2 regions of the Streptomyces sp. NPDC047971 genome follow, and region 2 is predicted to be linked to the other one. Evidence: riboswitches for the same ligand, from Rfam matches in the RefSeq annotation. Region 2 holds a riboswitch; the other holds the start of a gene.
The links. A riboswitch is a leader RNA that binds a small molecule or an ion and turns the genes downstream of it on or off. The one in region 2 is predicted to bind cyclic di-AMP.
Positions count from the first base shown of each region.

Region 1: it holds a riboswitch for cyclic di-AMP, as region 2 does, so the genes downstream of both, AB0D99_RS02690 (LysM peptidoglycan-binding domain-containing protein) here and AB0D99_RS14755 (M23 family metallopeptidase) in region 2, are expected to answer to the same signal.

Region 1 is NZ_JBEZNW010000002.1:14,507-22,277, forward strand. Features, by position in the region: gene AB0D99_RS02665 (proline racemase family protein) at 1-793, shown strand, start outside; gene AB0D99_RS02670 (GntR family transcriptional regulator) at 890-1,606, shown strand; gene AB0D99_RS02675 (LapA family protein) at 1,708-1,902, shown strand; gene AB0D99_RS02680 (SpoIIE family protein phosphatase) at 1,914-3,548, shown strand; gene AB0D99_RS02685 (phosphocholine-specific phospholipase C) at 3,747-5,771, shown strand; cyclic di-AMP (ydaO/yuaA leader) riboswitch at 6,074-6,233, shown strand; gene AB0D99_RS02690 (LysM peptidoglycan-binding domain-containing protein) at 6,238-7,125, shown strand; gene AB0D99_RS02695 (hypothetical protein) at 7,300-7,771, shown strand, end outside.
Region 2 is NZ_JBEZNW010000012.1:150,227-157,997, reverse strand. Features, by position in the region: gene trmB (tRNA (guanosine(46)-N7)-methyltransferase TrmB) at 7-795, shown strand; gene AB0D99_RS14760 (PrsW family intramembrane metalloprotease) at 854-2,161, shown strand; gene AB0D99_RS14755 (M23 family metallopeptidase) at 2,394-3,479, opposite strand; cyclic di-AMP (ydaO/yuaA leader) riboswitch at 3,491-3,638, opposite strand; gene AB0D99_RS14750 (PP2C family protein-serine/threonine phosphatase) at 3,851-4,984, opposite strand; gene AB0D99_RS14745 (MFS transporter) at 5,183-6,406, opposite strand; gene AB0D99_RS14740 (PLP-dependent cysteine synthase family protein) at 6,403-7,434, opposite strand; gene AB0D99_RS14735 (hypothetical protein) at 7,497-7,771, opposite strand, start outside.

The sequences.
Region 1 (7,771 bases), on a different contig from region 2:
GACGCGGCCGGACGCCGATGTCGGCGTCCTGTTCGTCGAGGTGTCCGGCCTGCTGCCGATGTGCGGACACGGCACCATCGGGGTGGCGACCGTCCTGGTGGAGACCGGGATGGTGCCGGTGGTCGAGCCGGTCACCACCGTGCGCCTCGACACCCCGGCCGGCCTGGTGCGTGCGGAGGTACGGGTGGAGGGCGGCGTCGCGAAGGCGGTGACGCTGACCAACGTGCCGTCGTTCTGCGCCGCCCTGGACCGGGAGGTGAAGGTCCCCGGCCTCGGCACCGTCCGCTACGACCTGGCCTTCGGCGGCAACTTCTACGCCTTCGTCGATCTGGAAGCGCTCGGGCTGCCGTTCGACCGGGACCGCAAGGACGAGCTGCTCGGGGCCGGGCTCGCCATCATGGCGGCGATCGACGCCGACGACCGGCCGGTCCATCCCGTCCGGCCGGAGATCGGCGGCGTCAAGCACGTCCATCTGACCGCGCCCGGTTCCGACGCGCGCCACTCGCGTCACGCCATGGCCATCCATCCCGGCTGGTTCGACCGCTCGCCCTGCGGCACCGGAACCTCCGCGCGCATGGCGCAGCTCCACGCCCGCGGGGAGCTCCCGCTGCACCAGGACTTCGTCAACGAGTCCTTCATCGGCACCCGGTTCACCGGCCGGCTGGTCGAGGAGACCGAGGTGGGCGGAGTGCCCGCGGTGGTGCCGACCATCACGGGGCGCGCGTGGCTGACGGGCACCGCGCAGTACTTCCTCGATCCGGAGGACCCCTTCCCCGGCGGGTTCCTGCTGTGAGCTGTCACGTGCCGTGAAAACGTGAAATTGTACGGTGGTGCGGCGCCACGCCCCGGCTGCCGGACGGCGCGACAAGCGGAAGTCGGAGAACGGCACATGGGCCATCTGAAGCAGAGTCATCTGATCACCACCCGGGAGCGCCTGCGCGACCAGGTGGCCCACGCTCTGCGGGCGGCGCTGATCTCCGGCGAGCTCAAGCCCGGCGAGGTGTACTCGGCGCCGGGTCTCGCCGAGGACTTCGGGATCTCCGCGACCCCGGTACGGGAGGCCATGCTCGACCTTGCCCGCGAGGGCCTGGTCGAGCCGGTGCGCAACAAGGGTTTCCGGGTCACCGAGGTCAATGAACGCGACCTCGACCAGTACACGGACATCCGGCTGCTCATCGAGGTGCCGACCGTGGGCCGGGTGACGCTGACGGCGGACCGTGACGACCTCCGGGCGCTGCGGCCGATCGCCGAGGAGATCGTCGCGGCGGCCCGCGCCCACGACCTCATCGGCTATCTGGAGTCCGACCGCCGATTCCATCTCACGCTGCTCGGCCTCTCGGGGAACGAACGCCTGGTCGAGACGGTCGGCGACCTGCGCAAACGGTCCCGGCTCTACGGGCTGACCGCCCTGGACGAGCGGGGCGAGCTGCTGCCCTCCGCGGAGGAGCATCTGGAGCTGCTCGACTACATGCTGGCGGGTGACGCCATGGGCGCCGAGGCCTGCATGGTCCGCCATCTCAGCCACGTACGGTCCCTGTGGGCGCGGGACGAGGCCCGTGCGGCGCCGGACGCCGTGGCCCCGGCTCCGCGCCGTGCGAGCGGGTGAGGTCGAGCTCCGGGGCAAAACGGTCGATAATGGACCTCATGGCCCGTAAGGCAGAAGCTCAGCCTCATCCTCCCTCGACCCTGTCCGTCAAGGGTCGGGACATGCGTCTGCGCACGATCGGTTTCGTGGTCCTCGCGGTCGCCGCGATCTGGTTCATCGCCGCGAACACGGGATCGGTCACGATCAGACTGTGGATCCCCACCGTCACCCTGCCCCTGTGGAGCGTCCTCACGGTCACGCTCCTCGTCGGGATCGTCCTCGGCCTCTACATCGCCCGTCGCCGCGCACGGCGCTGACGGCTCCGCGCATGGGCGACACGGCACCGCGGCTGGACCGCGGCGAGGCGCTCGCCGCCACGGGCGTGGGCTGCTTCCTGTGGGTGCCGGCCACCGGACAGCTGATCCTCGACCCCGTGGGCCGTGACGCCCTCGACCTGCTCCCCGAGGAGTACCACGGGCTTGCCACCGACCTCCGCCCGAAGATCCTCCGCGACGACTGGACGCTGCTGTCGGCCCTCGGCGAGGAGCTGCGGGGCGGCCGCAGGGACGCGTACAGCGCCTACTTCCGGGTCGCGCTCCACGACGGCCGCAGCCGCTGGACGCACGTCCGGGGGAACGCCGTACGCGCGGGCTCGGAGGGACCCGCGCGGGTGGTGGGGGTGGTCCGTGACGCGAGCCTGGATCTGTCACCCTCCGCGATCCGTCCTCCGGCCGACGAGGACAACGACCACCTGCACGCCCTGGGCGAGGCGGCGATCGCCCTGGCCCGGGCGATGAGCGTGTGCGAGGTCGCCGCGGTCCTGGGCGACGAGCCGTGTCTGCGCAGGCTCGGAGTGAAGGCGATGTCACTCGCCGTGCTCGAACAGGGACGGCTCAGGCTCGTCCGTTCGGTGCTCTCCCTGGACGACGCCGAGCCGCCCCAGAAGTCCCGGCTCGCCGACTCCTGGCCGCTGAACGACGTCGTACGCTCCGCCAGGCCGCTCTTCTTCACCTCCGTGCCCGACTTCCTCGACCGCTATCCGCGGCTCGCGCCGCACCGGCACGGCTTCCACGCGACGGCGGCAGCGTTCCTGCCGCTGGTCGAGCAGGGGCAGCCGCTCGGCGCCATGGGCATGTTCTACGACGACACGACCTCGTTCTCCCTCGCGGACCACACCCTGATGACCGCATGGGCGAGGGCGGTGGCCCGCGCCCTGCACCGGGTCACCATGCTCGACCGTTCGAGGGAGATCGCCGCCGGACTGCAGAACGCCATGCTGCCCCGCAGGATCCCCGAGACCCCCGGCGCCCGCATCACCGTGCGGTACCGGACGGCGCGGGCGGGCGTCCGGGTCGGTGGGGACTGGTACGACGCGGTGACGCTGCCCGACGGCGCGGTGGGGATCGCGATCGGGGACGTGCAGGGTCATGACACCGAGGCCGCGGCCCTCATGGGGCAGCTGCGCGTGGCCATGACCGCGTACGCGGCCGAGGGCCATCCGTGCGGGTGGGTCCTGGCCAAGGCGTCGGCGTTCCTCGCCGAGCTGGCCGCCGACCGCTTCGCCACCTGCCAGTATCTGCGGATCGCTCTCGCCACCGGCGCGGTCGACGCGGCGAACGCCGGCCATCCGCTGCCGCTGCTGCGCCGCGCGGACGGCACGGTGGACCGGCTGGAGCTGTCCGTCGGGCCGCCCCTGGGGCTCCCCGCCGACTGGGATCCCACCCCGTATCCGCCGACCACGGCGCGGCTCGCTCCGGGCGAGACCCTGCTGCTGTACAGCGACGGGCTGGTCGAGCGGCCCGGCGAGGACATCGACCGCGGGCTGGCGCGGCTGGCCGCCGCGCTCTCGGGCGGCCCGTCGGATCCGGAGGAGCTCGCCGACCACCTCCTGGACACCCTCACCCCCGGACCGCACGCGGAGGACGACGCGGCGTTGCTGATGCTGCGCCGGGACGGCCCGTGACCGCCGCGACTCCGGCACCGGCCCACCTCCGACCAGCGCCGCCCATTGGTCTGCCTCGCCACCAATCATCTTCCAAGCATCAAGCGCACCTTGGAAGTTCACCGAAGAATTACCGCACGGATCTATACCTTTAGGCCGCGCTCCCCCATCCTTTCCTCGGTGTGCCGCTGGGGCACGCAGTGACGCGAGAGGCGGGGCATGACTCCCATCAGCCGCAGGGGATTCGTCGGGATCGGGGCAGGTCTCATGGCGGGCGCCGCGCTCCCCCCGGGTACGGCATCGGCCACCGCCGCGGCCGCCACCGGCACGCTCACCGACGTCAAGCACGTCGTGATCCTCATGCAGGAGAACCGCAGCTTCGACCACTACTTCGGCAGGCTCCGCGGCGTCCGCGGCTTCGGCGACAGGGCCGCGGGCAACATCCCGGGCGGCTGGGGCACCTTCAACCAGCCCAACTGGGGTGGCCGTCAGTACCCGTGGAAGCTGAGCTCCACCCCGCCCGCCGGCGGCGTCGACGGCGAGACGCTGGCCCAGTGCAACGGCGACCTGCCGCACAGCTGGACCTCCCAGCACGCGGCGTGGAACAAGGGCCGCATGGACAACTGGGTGACCGGTGTCGGCAACACCCGCACCCTCGGCTATCTCGACCGCGGCGACATCCCCTTCCACTACGCCCTCGCCGACAACTACACGATCTGCGACGCGTACTTCTGCTCGGCGCTCAGCGCCACGGGCCCGAACCGCACCTTCCTGTGGAGCGGAAGGATCGACGCCTCCAGCAAGGACGGCGGGGACGAGTCCGGGCTCACCTGGGAGACCTACGCCGAGGCGCTCCAGCGCGCCGGGGTGAGCTGGAAGGTCTACCAGAACGCGCAGGACAACTACGGCGACAACGGTCTCGCGTACTTCAAGAGGTTCACCGACGCGCGCCCCGGCGACCCGCTGTACGACCGCGGCATGGGCTCGGTCCCCAAGGTCACCGGATCGACCCCGGACGACATCGCCGCCGCGATCCGCGCCGACGTCGTCGCCGGGACGCTCCCCCAGGTCTCCTGGGTCGTGGCCAACGAGGCGTTCTCCGAGCATCCGTACGCCCCGCCCGGCGACGGCGCGCACTTCGTGGACCTCGTCTACCGGGCGCTGGCCGCGAACCCCGAGGTGTTCGACGGGACGGTCCTCTTCCTCAACTACGACGAGAACGACGGCTTCTTCGACCACGTCCCGCCGCCGGTCGCACCGCCCGGGACCCCGGGCGAGTACCTCGACGGCGTCCCGATCGGGCTCGGGTTCCGGGTTCCCATGCTCGTCATGTCCCCGTGGACCCGCGGCGGTTGGGTCAGTTCCGAGGTCTTCGACCACACCTCCGTCCTGCGGTTCATGGAGACCTGGACGGCCGCCCTCGGCACTCCCGCCGCGTGCCCGAACATCAGCGCGTGGCGGCGCAGGGTCACCGGTGACCTCACCGGGGTCTTCGACTTCGCGCACCCCGTCTTCGGCGTTCCCTCGGGGCTCCCGTCCACCGCCGAGGTGATCGGACAGTCGACCTGTGCCCCGCTGCCCAACCCGGTCCCGCAGGACAACGCCCTGCCCGCCCAGGAGGCCGGCACCCGCCCGGCGCGCGCCCTGCCCTACCAGGTGAACGGCAACCTCGACCGGTTCGAGTTCGGTGCCGCCGGCAAGATCCTGGCCTGGTTCTCGATGACCAACCAGGGCGCCCAGGCGAAGCGCGCCGCGCACTTCACGATCCATCCGCACCAGCACCGGGACACGGCGGCCTGGCAGTACACCGTCGACGCGGGCACGACGTCGACGGACTACTTCAACATCGGGCTCGGGTCGGGATCCGGCAAGTACGACATCTCGATGATGGGCCCGAACCGCTTCCTGCGCCGGTTCATCGGCGACGCCTCGAAGCCGGGCAGGGCCGTCGAGGTCGCGGCGCGGTTCGCGACCGAACCGGGCACCGGCAGGACGGCGATCTACTTCACGATGACCAACGCCTCCGCCGGGCCGGTGACCTTCACGATCCGCTCGAATGCCTACCGCTCCGACGGGCCGTGGACGTACACGGTGGCCGCGAACTCCTCCCGGGAGGACTACTTCAACGCCGTGGCGTACCACAACGGCTGGTACGACTTCACGATCCTCGCCGACGTCGACGGGACCTGGTCGCGCCGCTACACGGGCCACATCGAGACCGGCGCGGCGAGCGTCACGGGCTGACACACAGCCACACTCTCCACCCAAAAGGGGCACAAGGGTCTTTATTAACCCTTGTGCCCCTTTTCTCAACTCACCTGAATTAGCCGTAATGACCGATTTGACACTCCTGGTGAGATGAATCACGCAAAGGGCCTTCAGCGATCTTCTCGCACCTTCCGTCCCCTTACCCCTCAAGGAAGTTCAGCGCGGCGGACGCGGCGCTGAACCCTCTCTCGAATTACCCACGGACAAGACGTCTTGTTTCTGTCGACATTTCTCGCCTACGGTCACCTCGACCCGGACGGATCGCCTAATCCTGCCACCGTCCGAAAAGACCGATCATTCACCCGAAGGCAGGAGCGGGGGACCCACTATTCGCCGGTCCGGATTCTCCGGAGCGGCTCGGGGTGAAGTCGCACGTGTGCGGCCGGGCATCTCCAGCCCGAACCCGACAGCTCACCCCGCAGGCGCCGGAGAGGAATGCATCATGCCCGCACACGGTAAGCACCGGCGCCCCAAGCGACGTCCCCTGACCCGCGGTATCGCCCTCGCGAGCACGGGCGGCGCCGCACTGGCCCTGCCCCTGGTCGCCACGGCCACGGCCCACGCGGCGCCCCAGGCGGCCCCCGCGGCCACCCCCGTCGAGAAGACCGTCTTCAGCGCCCCGGTAAAGATCGCGGAATCAATTCCGGCCGCCCAGAATTCTGCTGCCAAGACCTATAAGGTCGTCCCCGGCGACTCCCTTTCGGTGATCGCGCACGAGCAGGACGTCCAGGGTGGATGGAAGGCCCTGTACCGCGCGAACCGCAGCGCCGTGGGTGACAACCCGTCACTTATCCACCCCGGTCTCGAACTCACGCTCAGCGGGAATTCCGCCACCGCTCCGAAGCAGCCCAAGCAGTCGAAGTCCTCGGCCCGTTCGGACGCCGACCGGGCCGACCGCTCGCAGCAGCGGAGCGCCGCTCCCGCCAAGGCCGCCCCCGCGAAGCCCGCCGCCGCGGCTTCGGGGAAGGCCGCCGCCGCGGCCCCCAAGGCAGCCCCGGCGAAGGCCTACGCCGACAACCTCGACGGCTGGATCCGCGAGTCGCTGGACGTCATGGCGCGCTACGGCATCCCCGGCACGTACGAGGGCATCCACCGCAACATCATGCGCGAGTCCTCGGGCAACCCGCAGGCCATCAACCTCTGGGACTCCAACGCCGTCAAGGGCACCCCGTCCAAGGGTCTCCTCCAGGTCATCGAGCCGACCTTCCTCGCGTACCACGTGCCGGGCACGTCGATGGACCTCTTCGACCCGGTCGCCAACATCACCGCGGCCTGCAACTACGCCGCGGACCGCTACGGCTCCATCGACAACGTCAACGGGGCCTACTGACCGACCCTCGCAGCGCGTCGACGCCATGCCCCGGCCCCTCACGGGCCGGGGCTTCGGCGTTCCCGTCAACCGGTGTGGGGCATTCCGCACCCATGTCGCGTTCATGGCGGGCACCATGGGCGACTGATGATCCACGCCGGGGGGCGCGGATCCCGTCCCAGGGGGGAACGACGCATGAAGAGAACGCTTGCCGTGTCCGCGGCCGCGGCCGGTCTTGCCGGACTGCTCACCGCTGCCGGTCCGGCCGCGGCGCAGACGCCCGGCGCCGCCTCCGACAGCACGTCCGGGGCCGCGCGGTGCGCGTCCGGCCCGACCGTCCTGCCTTCGCTCCCGCCGGACACCCGTGCCGGCTTCTCCTCCGAGGGCGTGCACGATCTCGGCCCGCGGGGCCTGGCCGTGGGCGCGAGCGGCGGCCTGCCGGTGTACTGGAGGGGCGAGCGGCTCCACAAGGTGCCCCTGCCCGAGGGCTACGACGAGGGCGTGGTGCGGGCCGTCAACCGGCACGGACTGATGGCCGGATGGGTGAGCCGCCGCTCCGACGGTTCGACCGCCCTGTTCAGCTTCCGTCCCGGAGCCGAGTCGGTGCGGCTGTTCGCCCAGGGGGTGGCGCGGGGCTCGGTCGACGTGGATGTCGACGACGCCGGGC
Region 2 (7,771 bases):
GGCATTGTGTCTGAGTCTCGAGAAACCGCCACCCGCCCCGTCGCCGAGCCCGTCGTCTTCCAGCGGGGCAGCCAGAGGTTCGCCGCCGGGGAAGGGCCGCTGCCCGATCCCGCCGGTTCGCACCACGAACGGCGTATCCGCAGCTTCCAGCCCCGCCGCAGCCGCGTCACCGCGGGGCAGGCCGAGGCGATGCTCAAGCGGTGGCCCGACTGGGGTCTCGACATCGACGGCAAGCGGATCCTGGATCTGCGGGAGATGTTCGGCGGTCTGCCCGTCGTCCTGGAGATCGGCTTCGGCATGGGCGAGGCCACCGCGAAGATGGCCGCCGCCGACCCCGGCACCGGCATCCTCGCCGTGGACGTCCACACCCCCGGGCAGGGCAACCTCCTCGGTCTCGCCGACCGCAACGGCCTCGAGAACGTCCGGGTCGCCAACGGCGACGCGATCATCCTGCTGCGCGAGATGCTCGGCGCCGACGCCCTCGACGGCTGCCGCGTCTACTTCCCGGACCCCTGGCCGAAGAAGCGTCACCACAAGCGGCGCCTGATCCAGCCCGAGTTCCTGACGCTGCTCGCGACCCGGATGAAGCCCGGTGCCGTCCTGCACTGCGCCACCGACTGGGAGGAGTACGCCGAGCAGATGCTCGAGGTGCTCTCCGCCCACCCCGGTTTCGAGAACACCCAGGCCGACGGCGGCTACGCACCCCGCCCGGCCTTCCGCCCCCTCACCCGTTTCGAGGGGCAGGGCCTCGACAAGGGCCACGTCGTGCACGACCTGCTTTTCGCCAGGGCGTAGGAGGCCGGGGGCGGAACTCCCTCGCGGGCTGTCAGTTCCTGTCGTTAGGGTCGCTGACGTGTCGAACCACGTGCCCGTCCCCGCCCGGGACACCGAGGAGCCCGCCTTCCCGGCCGTCCCGGACCGCGCCCAGTGGCGCTACCGGCCCCGCCGCGCCTTCTGGCGCAGCAGGGTGGTCCGGGTGGTCGCCGTGTTCACACTGCTGGCGCTCTGCGCGCTGGTGATCCTCGCGATCGTGCGGGACGAGACCGGCACCGAGGGCTTCCTCGTCGGCCTCGGTCTGGCCGTCCTGCCGGTGCCTCTGCTGGTCGCCGCCTTCCGCTGGCTCGACCGCGTCGAACCGGGCCCCTGGCGGAACCTGATCTTCGCGTTCTGCTGGGGCGCGTTCGCCGCCGCGCTCGTCTCGATCATGGCCAACTCCTTCGCGGTCCGATGGATAGCCACCGCGACCGCCGACCCGGCCTCCGCCGACACCCTCGGCGCCACGGTCGTGGCACCGGTGGTCGAGGAGAGCGCCAAGGCCGCCGCCGTCCTGCTGATCTTCCTGCTGCGCCGCCGCGACTTCACCGGTCTCGTCGACGGCGTGGTGATAGCGGGCCTCACCGCCAGCGGCTTCGCCTTCACCGAGAACATCCTCTATCTCGGCCGGGCCTTCGGGGAGGACCAGGAGATCGGCACGTCCGGCATCGGTTCGATGACCGCCGGCACCTTCTTCGTACGGATCGTGATGTCGCCGTTCGCGCATCCGCTCTTCACCGTGCTCACCGGTCTCGGCTTCGGCTTCGCCGCTCTGGCCACCCGGCGTCAGCGCGTGCGCCGCGTCCTGCTGCCGGTGACCGGGCTCGTCCTCTCGATGGGCGTGCACGCCCTGTGGAACAGCTCGGCGACGGTCCTCGGACCGTGGGGCTTCATCGTGGTGTACGGCATCTTCATGGTGCCCGCCTTCGGGCTGCTGACGTGGCTGGCGATATGGAGCAGGCAGCGGGAGCTGCGGACGATATCCGGGCAGCTCCCGGCGTACGCGGCGGCCGGCTGGCTCTCCCCCGCCGAGCCGCTGGCGCTCTCCTCGATGCGGGCCCGTTCCCTCGCCCGGGACTTCGCCCGCCGTACGTACGGCGCGTCGGCCGCCGTCGCGGTCGGGGAGTACGAGGCGTTCGCGACGACCCTCGCCTTCCTGCGGCACCGCGCTCTGCGCGGCGCGGGCGGCCCGGACTTCATCGCCCGCGAGCAGGAGCTGCTCCACCATCTGTGGCAGCGCAAGTCGGTCGCCTCCCCCGCCCTGACCTACGCGGCGCGGGCGACGGGCCAGGTCTGGGCCCCGCCGCAGTACCTCGACTACGGCGGCTACAACCCCTACCGGAGCTAGGGCCGGTCGGCGGGCCGGGTGCGGCCGGTCCCGACGGGGTCGGGGGTGAAGGGGTGTTCCGGCAGCCCTGACGTCGGGGGGGTGCCGCCAGGACTGCCGGAGTCGTGGGGCCGTGCGCGAGGGACGCGCCCCGCGCGAGGAGCGCGGGAAGGCCGTACGCGAAGACGCGCCCCGGGCGAGGAGCGCGCCGGGGCGCGTCGAAAGGCTCAGTGGCCTCGTCCGCCCGGTGGGGTCAGACCGACAGGCCCTTGTCCCGAAGCCAGGCCGCCGGGTCGATGCCGTCGCCGCCCGCGGTGTGGACCTCCAGGTGCAGGTGCGGGCCGGTCACGTTGCCGGTCGCGCCGACGCGGCCGATCGTCTCGCCGGTGCCCACGGACTGGCCGACGCTCACCGTCATCGAGGACAGGTGCGCGTACCAGACCTCCGTGCCGTCCTCCAGCTCCAGGACGATCCGGTAGCCGTACGAGCCGGACCAGCCCGCGGACTTGATGGTGCCGCCGTGGACCGCCTTGACCGGGGTGCCGGTGGGCGCGGCGAAGTCGAGGCCGGTGTGGTAGCCGGAGGACCACATGGAGCCGGACTGGCCGTACGTGGAGGTGAGGGTGTACGAGGAGGTGGGGAGCGAGTAGCTGGCGGCGAGCTTGGCCAGGCGCTCCGCCTCGGCCTTCGCCGCGGCCTCGGCCTCGGCCTTCTTCTTCGCCTCCGCGGCGGCCTTCTCGGCCGCGTCGGCCTTCGCCGCCGCCTCGGCCGCGGCCTTCTCGGCCGCCTGCTTCTCCGCCTCGGCCTTCTCGGCCGCGTCGGCGGACGCCTGCTGCTGCTCGGCCTGCTGGAGGATGCGGGCGCGCAGTGCCTCGCCGGCGTCGGCGGTGGACTCGGCGGCGGAGCCGCCATCGATCTTCGCGGCGTCGTCGGCCGGGAGGGCGAGGGTGGCGGTGAGCGGCTGCGGGTTGTTCGTCCCGGAACCCGCGCCGTCCTCGTCGGAGATGAGCTCGCCGACGCCCGGCAGTTCGGAGGCGTCCGGGAGGTTCAGGTCCGGGAGCGAGATGGAGACCGGGGGCTTGTCCTTGGCGGTGGCCATGCCACCGGCGCCGACCGCCGCGATGACACCGACGCCGAGGACGGTGGAGGAGCGGGCGAAGGCCGAGCGCTGCTTCACGACACGGTGGCGGCCACCGGAGCGGGCCTGCTGGCGAAGGGAGTCCTCGGTGGGGTTCCACTCCCCCCACGCCGTGGCGTCGTCCGAACCGGCGGCGCCCGGAGCACCGAACGCTTGGAACCCGTCGAAGGTGTCTTCGGGCGCAGGGGTGTTGGACGCCACGGAGGCGTACTCCTTTCCTTCCTTCTCGCCTACCGGGTTAGCTGACGGGTTCGGAGCAGGAAGGTCTCCTACGGGCGGTGTCGCACGGGTGCGACGGTGCCCGATTCACCCCAAGTGGTGGTTCCCCGGTTCCCTTTCAGGATTCGGCGCACGCGCACGGTGCCGTCTCTTGCGACGGCTGGGACGACCGCGCTGCGTTATCGAACGTTAATAGACAGGACGGTGGGATTCCAAGCCGTTCCTCTTGATCGTTCACGAGATTAAGGCGGTACAGACCGATTTGACCACGCTTCAGTAAACCCCTGTACGGAGGGAAAAGAACTGACGGTGTGTCACTTGTTATCTCAGCGGTACCTCTCCACTACGCATGGTCACGGCACCACCGGCATCGTCCGCCGCCGCTCCGGCTGCCCCGTCGCCGGACGGCTCACCGCGAGCAGCGCCATGTCGTCCGTGGAGCCCCCGCCCGTGTACCGGCGGACGTCGTCGACCAGGGCGTCCAGGAGCTCCTCGGGCCCCGGGAAGATCCGCCCCGAGAGCCGCTCGGCCGGATCGTAGAAGACGCCCGCGGAGTCGCGCGCCTCGGAGAGCCCGTCGGTGTAGAAGAGCAGCGTCGCGCCCGGCGGGTAGGCGTTCTCCTCCGCGCGGTCGGGCCACGCGGCCAGTTCGCCCATGCCGAGCGGCAGCGCGGGCTCGCTCGGCGCCAGCAGCTCCAGGGCCCCGTCCGCGTGGAGCAGCAGCGGCTCGGGGTGGCCGCGGTTCAGCACCCGCACCCGTCCGTCGACCCGCGGGATCTCGGCCAGGACGGCCGTGGTGAACCCCTCGAAGGCGTCGAGGCTGGAGCGGCGCATGCCCTCCCGGGCCAACGCCCGCTCCAGCCGCTGGGCCACGCCCTCCAGGGTCGCCTCCTGCTCGGCCGCCTCCCGGAAGGCGCCGATCACGATGGCGACCGCCTCCACCGCGTCCAGCCCCTTTCCCCGCACGTCTCCGACGACGAGCCGCACCCCGTACGGCGTGTCCTGGACGGCGAACAGGTCGCCGCCGATGAACGCGTCCGCCTGTGCTGCCTCGTAGCGAGCCGCCACCTGGAGACCGCCGATCCGCTCGGCCGGCGTCGGCAGGACCGCCTTCTGGGCGGCCGCCGCGATCACCCGGGCCGAGGCCAGCCGCTCGCCGCTGCGCACCACGACGCGGTTGATGAGCAGGGCGAGGGCGGCGACGGTGGCGGTGGTGAACGTCTCGGTGAGGGAGGGGATTTCGGCTGCGGTGTCGTTGTAGAGGTGCAGACCGACGCCGGCGAGGATCGCCGCGATACCGGTGAGCAGGGTCGTCAGCATCGAGAAGAACGGCGCCGCGATGAGCGGAGCGGCCGAGAACATCGGGGCGGCCGTGTACGCGGGCGGGGTGGAGAGGTCGAAGACGACGCCGCCCAGGATGACGAGCGGGGGCAGGGCTCGGATGAACCGTCGGGCCCGCTCGGCTCGGGGCCCCGGACGCACGTCCATCTCGCCGCCGGCACCTCGCTGCCCCTGCCCCACCTGTGCTCTCCTGCCCGGTCCGTACACGGCGACGGACCGTACCGCGCCCTCCCCAGGGTGGCGGGAGCCGCGCCGTGCGGCGACCCCCGCTCGGCCGAGTGGGTGACACCCGCCGAGCCGGGCACTCCCAAGCCCCCGCCCCTCACCTCCGCGCGCCCCCGCCCCTTACCCCCGTGCCTCCGGGGCCGCGTCCGCGCTCAGCCGCCCCCCGCGCCCCAGCGCCCCCACCGCGCCCGCGCACGACAGGCCCACCCCGCACAGCACCAGCCACGGCGTCGCCGACCACCCCGTCACATCGAGCAGCGCGCCCGTTCCCAGGTTCCCCAGGGTGATCCCGACCCCGCAGACGGTGTTGTAGAGCCCGTAGTGCGTGGCCACCCACCGGCCGCCCGAGAGGGCGACGACCGTGTCCATCTCGTACGGGTAGAGCACCGCGTTCGCGACCGCCAGGGCCGCCGCGCACAGCAGCAGTCCGCCGAGCCCGGGCACGAGCACCGGCGGCAGGAAGGCCGCGCCCATCAGCACCAGGCCGAGGACCAGACACCGCTCGCGGGTCAGCCGGCGCCGGCACCAGGCCGTGATCCGCAGCTGGCCGGCCAGCGCCACGAGCGCGGAGACCACGAAGAGCGCGGTCGTCGCCGCCGTGCCGTCCGCCGCGAGCGGCAGCGCCAGATAGACCTGGAAGGACAGGACGTACGAGCCGGTCATCGCCAGCGAGAAGAGCCAGAAGGTGCGGTTGGTCAGCACCGTACGGAACTGGCCCCGCTCCTCGACCGCCTCCGCCGGCTTCCCCTTGACCGGAAGGTGCCGCAGCTGCACCAGCGTCAGAACGGCGAACAGCACCGCCGCCACCACGCACGTCAGCCGGAACGACACCCCCGTCAACGCCACCCCCACCAGCGGTCCGAGCAGGATCCCCGCCTGGTAGTAGGTGTGGAAGAGCGCGAACGCCTCCACGCGCCGCTCCCCCGCCTCCGCCGCGAGGTACGCCCGCACGGCCGGGTTGAACAGCGCCCCCGCGAGGCCCGTCGCCACCGAGGCGGCGACCAGCACCGGAAGCGACTGGGCGAAGGCGAGCGCCCCGAACCCCGCCGTCCGCAGCGCGCAGCCCGCGACGATCAGCGGCTTGAAGCCGAGCCGGTCGGCGAGCGCGCCGCCGACCAGGAACATGCCCTGCTGGGAGAGGTTCCGCACGCCGAGGACGAGCCCGACGGCCCAGGCCGCCATCCCCAGCCCGCCCGCGAGATGCGCGGCGAGGTAGGGCATCAGCATGTAGAAGCCCAGATTGATGGTCAGCTGATTGAGGAGGAGCAGCCGTACCGCGGGCTCGAAGGTACGGCTCTGCCGCCAGATCCCGCCCGTGGCGGGGGCCGGGACCTGCGTGCTCATCGGACCCGCTCCAGGACGCGGCGGGTCCAGCCGTCCACCCGGGCATCGCCCGCGTACGCCGCCGGCTCCTCGCGCGGCGGGGCGTCGAGCAGTCCGTGCGCCGCGCAGAAGTCGTCGCTGAAGACCGTGTCGAAGTACCGCTGCGGCCCGTCGGGGAAGACGGCCGCGATCCGTGTCCCGCGCGGCCTGGTGCGGGCCAGCCACCCGGCGACGAGGGCGACCGCCCCCACGCTCCAGCCCCCCGTGGCGAACTGACGCGAGGCCAGCCGCCGGGCGGCCCTGACCGCGTCCGCCGGGCCGACCCAGTGGATCTCGTCGAAGGCCGCGTGGTCGACGTTCCCCGGATGGATGGAGGAGCCCAGGCCGCGCATGAGCCGTTCGCCGGCCGGGAGACCGAAGACGGTGGAGTGGACGCTGTCGACGCCGACCAGCTCCAGGGCGGGGCTGGACGTGGCCCGCAGCGCGCGGGAGATCCCCGCGGAGTGGCCCCCGGTGCCGACCGCGCAGACCAGGACGTCGATCCGGTCGAGCTGTGCGGAGAGCTCCGCCGCGAGCCCTCCGTACGCCTCGGGGTTGTCGGGGTTGCCGTACTGGTTCGGCCACCACGCGCCGTCGAGGGCCGCGAGCAGCTCCGCCACCCGGTCCATCCGCGCCTGCTGCCAGCCGCCCCGCGGGCTCGGCTCGGGCACGACGTGGACGGTGGCGCCGTGGGCGACGAGCATCCGCTCGACGATCGGTTCGAGACCGGGGTCGGTGACGACGTGGACCGGGTGGCCGTGGAGCACACCGGCCAGCGCGAGGCCGAGACCGAGCGTGCCGGAGGTCGACTCGACGACGGGCGCGCCGGGCCGCAGCTCTCCGCGGCGGCGGGCCTGTTCGACCATGTGGAGGGCGGCGCGGTCCTTGATGCCGCCGAAGTTGAAGCCTTCGAGCTTGGCCCAGTAGCCGTCGTCCATCCACAGCACGGGGGTGTTGCCGACCGTCTGGGCGGCGACGGAGAAGGAGCTGCCGGGCAGCACGTTGTTCATCAGGGGGTACGTCCTTGAAGTGGGTACGCCGAAGGGAGCCTGGTCGTGTCGTGCGACCTGGCTCAGTTCCGGTTCACTCCGAGGGCGATCAGCAGCCGTCCCGGCTCGGGGCCGGGTCCCGCCCGGTCGCGTACGCACAGGGCACGCGGATCGGCGGGGAAGACCTCGTCGTCGGCGAGGAGCACGGCTCCGCCGGCATCGGGCGCCGCGGGCTGCGGGACCGTCTGGGCCGGCAGATGGACGTCGAAGGACCACGTCTCACCGGGCCGCTCGCAGCCGTGCGGCAGGGCGGGGGCGGTGACGGTGGTCGGGTCGCCGGGGAAGGCGAGCGGATGGT